DNA from 4 places in the Kineococcus auxinigenes genome. Region 2 is predicted to be linked to each of the others. Evidence: riboswitches for the same ligand, from Rfam matches in the RefSeq annotation. Region 2 holds a riboswitch; each other region holds the start of a gene.
The links. Region 2 has a riboswitch for S-adenosylmethionine ahead of ACRYR9_RS15295 (MetQ/NlpA family ABC transporter substrate-binding protein). Riboswitches for the same ligand answer to the same signal wherever they lie in the genome.
Positions count from the first base shown of each region.

Region 1: linked by a shared signal. The riboswitch ahead of ACRYR9_RS05105 (ABC transporter ATP-binding protein) and the one ahead of ACRYR9_RS15295 (MetQ/NlpA family ABC transporter substrate-binding protein) in region 2 are both predicted to bind S-adenosylmethionine.
Region 3: linked by a shared signal. The riboswitch ahead of ACRYR9_RS10195 (sulfurtransferase) and the one ahead of ACRYR9_RS15295 (MetQ/NlpA family ABC transporter substrate-binding protein) in region 2 are both predicted to bind S-adenosylmethionine.
Region 4: linked by a shared signal. The riboswitch ahead of ACRYR9_RS18505 (methylenetetrahydrofolate reductase) and the one ahead of ACRYR9_RS15295 (MetQ/NlpA family ABC transporter substrate-binding protein) in region 2 are both predicted to bind S-adenosylmethionine.

Region 1 is NZ_JBKBCT010000009.1:50,150-52,339, forward strand. Features, by position in the region: gene ACRYR9_RS05100 (aliphatic sulfonate ABC transporter substrate-binding protein) at 1-281, opposite strand, end outside; gene ACRYR9_RS05105 (ABC transporter ATP-binding protein) at 391-1,143, opposite strand; SAM riboswitch class I at 1,292-1,399, opposite strand; gene ACRYR9_RS05110 (MBL fold metallo-hydrolase) at 1,486-2,190, opposite strand, start outside.
Region 2 is NZ_JBKBCT010000061.1:13,424-15,613, forward strand. Features, by position in the region: gene ACRYR9_RS15290 (FecCD family ABC transporter permease) at 1-562, opposite strand, end outside; SAM riboswitch class IV at 721-830, shown strand; gene ACRYR9_RS15295 (MetQ/NlpA family ABC transporter substrate-binding protein) at 1,033-1,986, shown strand; gene ACRYR9_RS15300 (methionine ABC transporter ATP-binding protein) at 1,988-2,190, shown strand, end outside.
Region 3 is NZ_JBKBCT010000030.1:828-3,017, forward strand. Features, by position in the region: gene cobA (uroporphyrinogen-III C-methyltransferase) at 1-153, shown strand, start outside; gene ACRYR9_RS10195 (sulfurtransferase) at 208-1,131, opposite strand; SAM riboswitch class I at 1,407-1,500, opposite strand; gene ACRYR9_RS10200 (FxLYD domain-containing protein) at 1,563-2,189, opposite strand.
Region 4 is NZ_JBKBCT010000101.1:2,452-4,641, forward strand. Features, by position in the region: gene ACRYR9_RS18505 (methylenetetrahydrofolate reductase) at 1-968, opposite strand, end outside; SAM riboswitch class I at 1,039-1,132, opposite strand; gene fdxA (ferredoxin) at 1,174-1,500, opposite strand; gene ACRYR9_RS18515 (sulfite exporter TauE/SafE family protein) at 1,497-2,190, opposite strand, start outside.

The sequences.
Region 1 (2,190 bases), on a different contig from region 2:
TTGCGCAGGAACTCGTTGGCCTTGTTGCTGCCCAGGGACTGCTCCCACTGCACCGTCAGGCCCGCGTCCTCCAGGATCCGCTGCTGACGCACCACCAGGCTCAGCGGGTTGTAGTACGCGTAGTCCAGGCGGACGGTGTCCCCGCCCGAGCCCGAACCGGCAGACGGGGCCGCCCCCGAGGAGGACTCCCCCTGCACGCAGCCGGCGGCACCGAGGGCGACGCCGCCGAACAGGGCACCCAGGGCGGTGCGGCGCGCGAGGGGGCGGGGGAAGTGCGACACGGTTGTCTCCAGGGGGCAGGGTCGTCCGCACGAGCGGCGGACGACGGGGGTTCGCGGGGGTGTTGCGGGTTCGGGGGTGCAGCGGAGCCGGGCCCGCAGGGCCCGGCGCTCAGGCGTGCGCGCGCGGCACGCCGAGCAGTTCGAGCAGCTCCACGCGCAGGTGGGCGAGGTCGGCGTCGCCGCGGTCGCGCGGGCGCGACGGTCCCACGGCGAGGTCGCGCACGACGTGGGCGCCGACACGGCCCTCGGTGGTCCCCAGCACCAGCACGCGGTCGGCCAGGTGCAGCGCCTCGTCGACGTCGTGGGTGACGAGCAGGACGGTCGCGCCGGTGCCGCGCTGCACGTCGTCCAGCAGGTCCTGCATCTTCAGCCGGGTCAGGGCGTCCAGCGCGGCGAACGGCTCGTCGAGCAGCAGGACCCCGGGGCGGCGCACCAGGGCGCGGGCCAGCGCGGCGCGCTGGGCCATGCCGCCGGAAACGCGGCGCGGCCGGTGACCGGCGAACCCGGCCAGGCCCACGGTCTCCAGCTGGTGCAGCACCTGCGCGCGGCCCTCGGCGCGCGGCGTGCCCAGCGGCAGGCCCAGCGCGACGTTGCCGGCCAGGTCCCGCCACGGCAGCAGCCGCGGTTCCTGGAAGACCACGGCCGTGCGCCCGCCCACCCCGCGCACCGCCTCGCCGCCGACCTCCACGGTGCCGGAGGTGGGGGTGTCCAGCCCGGCGACCAGGCGCAGCAGGGTGGACTTGCCGGAGCCGGACGCGCCCAGCAGGGCCACGGTGCTGCCCGGCGCCACGTCCACGTCCACCCCGGCCAGGACGTCGTGCCTGCCGGAGCCGGTGGTGAACGAGCGCCCCACCCCCCGCAGGACGACGCCGGCGGCCTCGACGCGCCCGGCGCCGGGGACGGCCGCGGCGGGACGGGACGCTGCGGGACCGGGTGCTGCGGGACCAGACGCAGCGGGACCGGGCACGGCGGGACTGGACGCGGGGCGCGTGGGTACGGCCGACACTGCTCCTCCATCGTTCCTGGCGTGAGCACCGCACCGCCCGCTCCGGCCAGGGAGCGGATGGAGGTTGCTGCGGCGTCGTCGAGCCAGGTCTCTCGGCCGCTCTGGATGGTGGCGACATCAAACGTGACGTCCGCCCGCGCTGTCAAAACGGCGCCGCCGCACCCTGCGCCGCACGGGCGACGGCGCCGGTCGGCGCCGTCAGCGCGCCCGGGGCCGGGAGGGCACCAGCTCGCCGGCGGCGTCGAGGTCCAGCGCGCCGCGCGGGCGCAGCAGCACCGCCCGCCCGCCCGCCTCGCGCACCGCCCCCGCGAAGCGCCGGCCCGGCGCCGTCCACCGCTCGCCCATCGTGCGGGCCAGGCCCACCGGCGCGAACGTGCCCCAGTGCACCGGCACGGCCACGCGCGGGCGCACCCGGGCCACCAGCGCCGCGGCCTGCTCGGGGTCGAGGTGGTGCTCGCCGAGGGTGTGGCCCCAGCCGCCCACGGGCACCAGGGCCACGTCGGGCGCACGCCCGGCGGCGCGCAGCACCGACTCGGCGAACCCGTCGAACTCCCCGCTGTCACCCACCGCCCACAGCAGCAGGTCCGCGCCGCCGGCGGCCTCGGGCCGTCGGGGGAACACCCCCGGCAGCCGCACCAGGTGCCCCACGGGCAGCGCCCCGGCGGGAGCCCCCGTCAGCCGGCCCAGGGTGCGGCGGCCGTCGTGGTGGGCGGGCAGCGCGGTGACCGTCACCGGGCCCGCCGGGGCGCGCGAGACCTCGACGGAGGAGCCCACGGCGACCTCCCCGACCGCGCTGCCGGTGCCGCGCAGGCGCTGCTGCAGCCACGCGGCCGAACCGGGCGGGGCCACCACCCAGCGCGGGCGCAGCCGGCGCAGCGAGGGCAGGTCCAGGTGGTCGTGGTG
Region 2 (2,190 bases):
CGCCCGCCAGCAGCAGCCGCGCCGAGGTGACCTGCCCGGCGCCGCGGGCGACGGCGTAGACCAGGACGGAGGCGGCCAGGGCGCCGGTGAACGCGCTGCCCGCCAGGGCGTGCTCGCCCCAGCCGGCGCCGGCCCCCAGCAGCAGCGCCGCCGCGGCGCCCGTGGAGGCGCCGGAGCTGACGCCCAGCAGCTGCGGGTCGGCCAGCGGGTTGCGCACCATCGCCTGCAGCGCCGTCCCGCACACCGCCAGCCCGGCGCCGACGGCCAGGCCCAGCAGGACCCTCGGCAGGCGCACGTCGTGCACCACCGCGTCCACGACCGGGTCCCACGTCACCCGCGCCGGGAACCCGACCAGGTGGTGCCCGGCCACGCGCAGCACGTCGGCCGGGGCGATCGCGACGGCGCCCACGACCGCACCCAGCAGCGCCGCCGCCCCGGCCAGGACGGCCAGCACCAGCAGCACCAGGGCGCTGCGGCGGGCTCGGGCCCGCCGCCCGAGCGGGTCGCCGGGACGGGCGGGCGGGGCGGGGCGCCACCGGGGCGGGGCGCCGGTCGACGGCACGGGGACCTCCTGCGGGCGCGGCACGGCGGGTGGGCTTGTTGCAACCTACTCGCGACAAGCACCGGCGGCCGCACCGGTGCGGGGCGCCCGGCACCGCGGGCCCCGGGCGCCCCGCCGCGTTTTGACGCTCCCTCGAACCCGTCGTTACGATCCACGACGGCATCGAGCGTCAGCGTCAAGCCCTGGCTTGCTGACCGGCAACCCTCGTCCGCGGTGGGGTGCTCCAGGTGAAAGCCCGGCGGGGCGGTGCGCCCCGCAAGCGTGTGGCCGTGCCGTCGCAGCAGCGGTGGACCGGCCTGGTCGAGCAGGAGGCAACCCGTCGTGAGCCCGCGCGCCACGCCCCCCTCGTGTCCCCGGGGCGGCACCGCCACCGGCGGCTGACCGCCCCGCGCCCTCCCACGACCCCCGCGCCGCCGGACCCGGCGCCGGCGGGGGACCCGAACCCGCACCACCCCACGAGGAGCCCCGAGTTGTCCAGCGCCGCCACCCCTCCGTCCCTGCCCGACAAGCCCGGCCGCAGCAAGCTGCCGATCGTCGTCGGCGTCGCCGTCCTGGCGGTCATCGCGATCGTCGTCGCGATCGTCGTGCGCAACACCGGCGACGACGACACCGCCACCACGGCCGCCGGCGAGGCGCAGACCGTGCGCATCGGCGTCACCGACCAGGCCGAGCCGTACTGGGGCACCTACGTCGACCTGGCCCGCGAGCGCCTCGGCGTCGACGTGGAACTGGTGAACTTCTCCGACTACAGCCTGCCGAACCCGGCGCTGAGCCAGGGCGAGGTCGACCTCAACCAGTTCCAGCACACCCAGTACCTGGCGAACTACAACGTCACCGCCGGCGACGACCTGCAGCCCGTCGGCTCCACCGCCGTGTACCCGCTGCCGCTGTACTCCACCCAGCACGACGGCCCCTCGCAGCTCCCGCAGGGTGCGAAGGTCGCCATCCCGGACGACGCCATCAACGAGGCGCGGGCCCTGCTCGTGCTGCAGGACGCGGGTCTGCTGACCCTCGCCGACGGCGGCTCCGCGTTCTCCACGGTGGAGGACGTGCAGGAGGCGAAGGTCGAGGTCGTCCCGCTGGACGCCTCCCAGACCGCCGGCGCGCTGCAGAACGGATCCGTGGCCGCTGCCGTCGTCAACAACAACTACGCCACCAGCGCCGGGCTGCCGGTCGAGGACGTCGTCCACCAGGACGACCCCGAGAGCGAGTCCGCGGTGCCGTACGTGAACCTCTTCGTCTCCCGCGCCGAGGACACCGGGAACCAGACCTACCTGGACCTCGCCGAGCTCATCCACGACCCGGCCGTGCAGGCGGAGTTCGTGAAGAGCTACCCGCAGGCCGTCGTCCGCGACGTCGACCCCGCCACCCTGCAGGAGCAGCTGGCGGACGTCGAGGAGGACGCGCGGGCGGCGCAGGGCTGAGATGGCCGACCCCATCGTGCGCCTGCGGGGCGTCACCAAGCGGTACGAGCGCGGCGGCAAGTCCGTCACCGCCGTCGACGACGTCAGCCTCGACGTGCACGCCGGCGAGGTCATCGCCGTCATCGGGTACTCCGGGGCCGGCAAGTCCACGCTCGTGCGGCTGGTGAACGCCCTGGAGGCGCCCACCTCCGGGACGGTCACCGT
Region 3 (2,190 bases), on a different contig from region 2:
GCCGTGGTGCAGGACGGCTGGAGCCCGCGGCAGCGCACCACCACCGCGCCCCTGGCCGACCTCGCCCGGGTGGCGCGCGCCGCGGGGGTGCGCGCCCCGGCCGTCGTCGTGGTCGGCGAGGTCGTCGACGCCCTCGCCCCCCACGGGGCCTGAGACGCGTCGAGGGGGCGGGACCCACCGGGCCCCGCCCCCTCGACGTCGGCCTGCTCAGCGCTTCGCGGCGCCGATCCCGCCAGGCTCGGAGCCGACCACGATGGGGGCGCGCACCGCGTTGCCCCACTCGGTCCAGCTGCCGTCGTAGTTGCGCACGTTCTCCAGGCCCAGCAGGTGCGTCAGCACGAACCACGTGTGGCTGGAACGCTCCCCGATGCGGCAGTACGTGACGGTGTCCGTCTGCGGCGTCAGCCCGGCGCCGGAGAAGTAGATCTCCTCCAGCGCAGCGCGGTCCTTGAACGTGCCGTCCTCGTTCGCCGCCTTCGCCCACGGCACGCTGGCCGCGCCCGCGATGTGCCCGCCGCGCAGGGTGCCCTCCTGCGGGTAGTCGGGCATGTGGGTGCGCTCACCGGTGTACTCCTGCGGCGAGCGGACGTCGATCAGGCCGCCGCGGTGCTCGCGCACGTCCGGGGCGAACGCGCGCACGCGGCTGTCGTCACGCTCCACGACGGGGTACTCGGTGCGCTCGCGCTGGGGGGTCTCGGTCGTCAGCTCACGTCCCTCGGCGGCCCACTTGGCACGGCCGCCGTCCAGCAGGCGCACGTCCTCGTGACCGAACAGCGTGAACACCCACAGGGCGTACGCGGCCCACCAGTTGCTCTTGTCGCCGTAGATGACGACGGTGTCCTCGCGACGGATCCCCTTGCGGGAGAGGAGGTCCGCGAACGCGGCGCCGTCGACGTAGTCGCGGGTCACCTCGTCGTTCAGCTCGGTGTGCCAGTCGACCTTGACCGCGCCGGGGATGTGACCGGTCTCGTACAGCAGGACGTCCTCGTCGCTCTCCACGACGACCAGGCCCTCGCTGCCCAGGTTCTCGGCCAGCCAGGCGGTGCTGACCAGCTTCTCGGGGTGGGCGTACTCGGAGAACTTCGGCTCGGTCGTGTCGACGGGGGCGGTGCCGGACGTGGTGCTGGACATGCGTGTTCTCTCCAGGGCGTGACGAGGGTTCGACGGCCGCCGTGCGGCGGCCGGGTGCGGTGGTGGTGTGGTGCCGTACCGGTTTCCCGCGCTCGACCGGTCGGGGCGGCGCGGGGGTTCCGGGCGGGCGGGGTGCGCCCCGGGTCCGCGGGGCGCACCCCGCGGTCCGGGCGGGTTCTGCGGGCTGTCAGCGACAGGCGGCGGAACCGCGGCGGCACAGGTCGATGTGCCGCCGGGAGTGCAGTTCTGTGGTGCGGTCCTGCGTCATCGCGTGCCCTCCATCGGCCCTGGCGGAAGCACCCACGCCCTGCGGGAGGGGGGTTGCTGCGGCGTCGTCGAGCCAGGTCTCTCGGCCGCTCTGGATGGTCGTGGCGCCACCGTGCCCGGTGCGGGGGCGGGCTGTCAACCTCGCCGCACCACCCGCCGCCCGTTCAGGCCCCGGTCACCTCCAGGACCCGGCAGGCCACCGCACCGGAGACGCCCTCGCCGAGCACCTGCACGGTCCTCGTCTCCCCCGGCGCGAGGTCCTCCACGACGGTCCGTCCCCGACCCAGCTGGGCGTCGGCGGCGTCCATCCACTCCACGACGACCGCGAAGGCACCGGAGCGCTCGGCCGTGCCGGTGACCTCCAGGGTCGCGGTGGCCGCCCCGGAGGCGCCGGCGTCGCCGCAACCGGTCACCGCGATGCCCTCGGGGGAGCCGGAGGGCCGCGTGCCGGCCGCTCCCCCCTCGGCGGGCGGAGCGCTGATCCCGGGCCCGGCGGGGCCGGGCTCCGGCTGGTCGTCGACGACGTCGCCGCGCGCCTCGGCCGTGACGACCACGACGACCGCGGCTGCGGCCACGGACAGGGCCAACCCGGCGGCGGCCGTTCGCCGCGCCCGGCGCACCGCCGCGATCCCCGCCACGGCGCCGAGCAGCGCCAGGCACAGGGCCACCACGTGCAGCCGCGGGACGAGGGCGGTGGCGACACCCGCCAGGCCCAGCACGACGGAGGCGGTCGCCACCCCGTCGCGCGGTCCGCGGCCGGAGGAGGGGGCTGTTCGTGCGGTCGTGGTCACG
Region 4 (2,190 bases), on a different contig from region 2:
GGAACCGCGGATGCCTGCGGCCGTCCGGCCGAGCTCGGGACCGTCGGGGTCCCGGCGCCGAGGTGCACACCCTCGAGCAGGTCCAGCGCCGCGGGCGCTGCGTTGAACGTGTAGAGGTGGAGCCCGGGGGCGCCGGCCGCGAGCAGGTCGCGGGCCAGGGCCTGGCCGAAGCGGGTGCCGGCGCGGTGGCGCGCGGCGTCGCCGTGCTCGGCCGCGGACTCCAGCAGGGCCAGCAGGTCGGCGGGTGGGGCGACCCCGGTGAGCTGCTCCAGGCGCAGCAACCGCGCCGGGTCGGTGGTCGGGATGATCCCCGGCAGCAGCGGCAGGGTGATGCCGGCGTCGCGGGCCCGGGCGGTGAAACCGGCGTACTCCCGGGCGGAGTAGCAGACCTGCGTGATGGCGAAGGAGGCGCCGGCGTCCTGCTTGGCGCGCAGGGCCTGCAGGTCGCCCGCGCGCCGGGAGGCCGGGAAGGCCGCCACCGCGACGCTCAGCGGCGGGATCGCCGTCACCGCCGCACCGTCACCTCCCGCGTTCAGGTGGTGGTGGCGGTCGGCGACGTGCAGGAGTTCCACCAGGTCGCACGCGCGGCGGACGGCGTCGGCCGGTGCCGGGTCGGCGATCCGCTCGGCCGGTGGGTCGCCGCGCACCGCCAGGACGTCGCGCACCCCCGCGGCGAAGAACTCCTGGGCGAGGTCCACGACCTGCCGCCTCGTGGCACCGACGCAGGTCAGGTGCGCCACGGCGGCGGCGCGGGTCTCGCGGCGCAGGTGGGCGAGCAGTTCGCAGCCGGCGTCGCGGGTTCCGCCGCCCGCACCGTGGGTCACGGAGAAGAAGTCCGGCCCGGTCCCGGCGAGCCGGTGGACCGTGCGGTGCAGGGCTTCCCGGGCCCGCTCCGAGCGCGGGGGGAACAGCTCGAAGCTCAGGGTGGGGCGGCCTGCGGCTCCGGCGACCAGGGGCGCGACGCTCACGACAGCGCGCGGGGATCGCCGGGCCCGGTGGTGCCCGGGGACGGGTGGGCGGTGGTGCGGGACATCGTCGACTCCATCGACCTGGCGGAAGCACCCGCTCCCGGGGGACCGGGGGGTTGCTGCGGCGTCGTCGAGCCAGGACTCTCGGCCGCTCTGGATGGGGTGGCGGTGCTGGTCGTGCTGGTGGTGCTGGTGGTGCGGTGGGTCAGTGCTCCCCGCCCTGCGGCGGCAGGGCGGCCACCACCGGGTGGTCGGCGTGGATCAGGCCCACCTTCGCCGCACCACCGGGCGAGCCGACGGTCTCGAAGAACTCGACGTTGGCCGCGGTGAACGCCGACCACTGCTCGGGCACGTCGTCCTCGTAGTAGATCGCCTCCACCGGGCACACCGGCTCGCAGGCGCCGCAGTCGACGCACTCGTCGGGCTGGATGTACAGCGAGCGCTCACCCTCGTAGATGCAGTCGACCGGGCACTCCTCGATGCAGGCCTTGTCCTTGAGGTCCACGCAGGGCTGTGCGATGACGTACGTCACTGCGCGCTGCTCCTCTCGTTGTCGGTGGTGGTGAGCGTTCGGGCGGTGCGGCGGTGCCGGCGCACCGAGTGGGCCACGGCGAGCGCGCCGGCGGCGAGGATCAGCGCGTAGACGACCCAGCGGACCGGGTCGGGGGCGCCGACGGCGTCGCTGCGCAGCAGGGTCCGCGAGTTCGTCAGGACGATGACGGCGCCGACGGCCGAGCCCAGCACGTGCGGCGGGGCGTAGCGCACCAGCCAGGCGGCGATGGGCGCGGCGACCAGGCCTCCGAGCAGCAGCGCGAGCACCCACGTCCAGGCGATGCCCTGCGAGCCGAGCCCCACGAGGAACCCCGCGCTGGCGGCCACCGCGACGAGGAACTCGCTGGTGTCCACCGAGCCGATGACCTTGCGCGCCTCCAGCCGGCCGGAGGCCAGCAGGGCGGGGGTGCCCACGGGGCCCCATCCACCACCGCCGGTCGCGTCGACGAACCCGGCGAACAACCCCAGCGGCGCCAGGAAGCGCCGCCGCAGCGGCCGGTGCAGGGACCGCTCGTCGAAGCGCGCCACCGCGGAGCGCAGCAGCACGTACACCCCCAGCAGCAGCAGCACGGCGCTGATCACCGGTGCGGCGACGTCCGTGGGCAGCGACGACAGGACCGTCGCCCCCAGGAAGGCCCCGACCGCGCCGGGCACGCCGACGCGCACCACG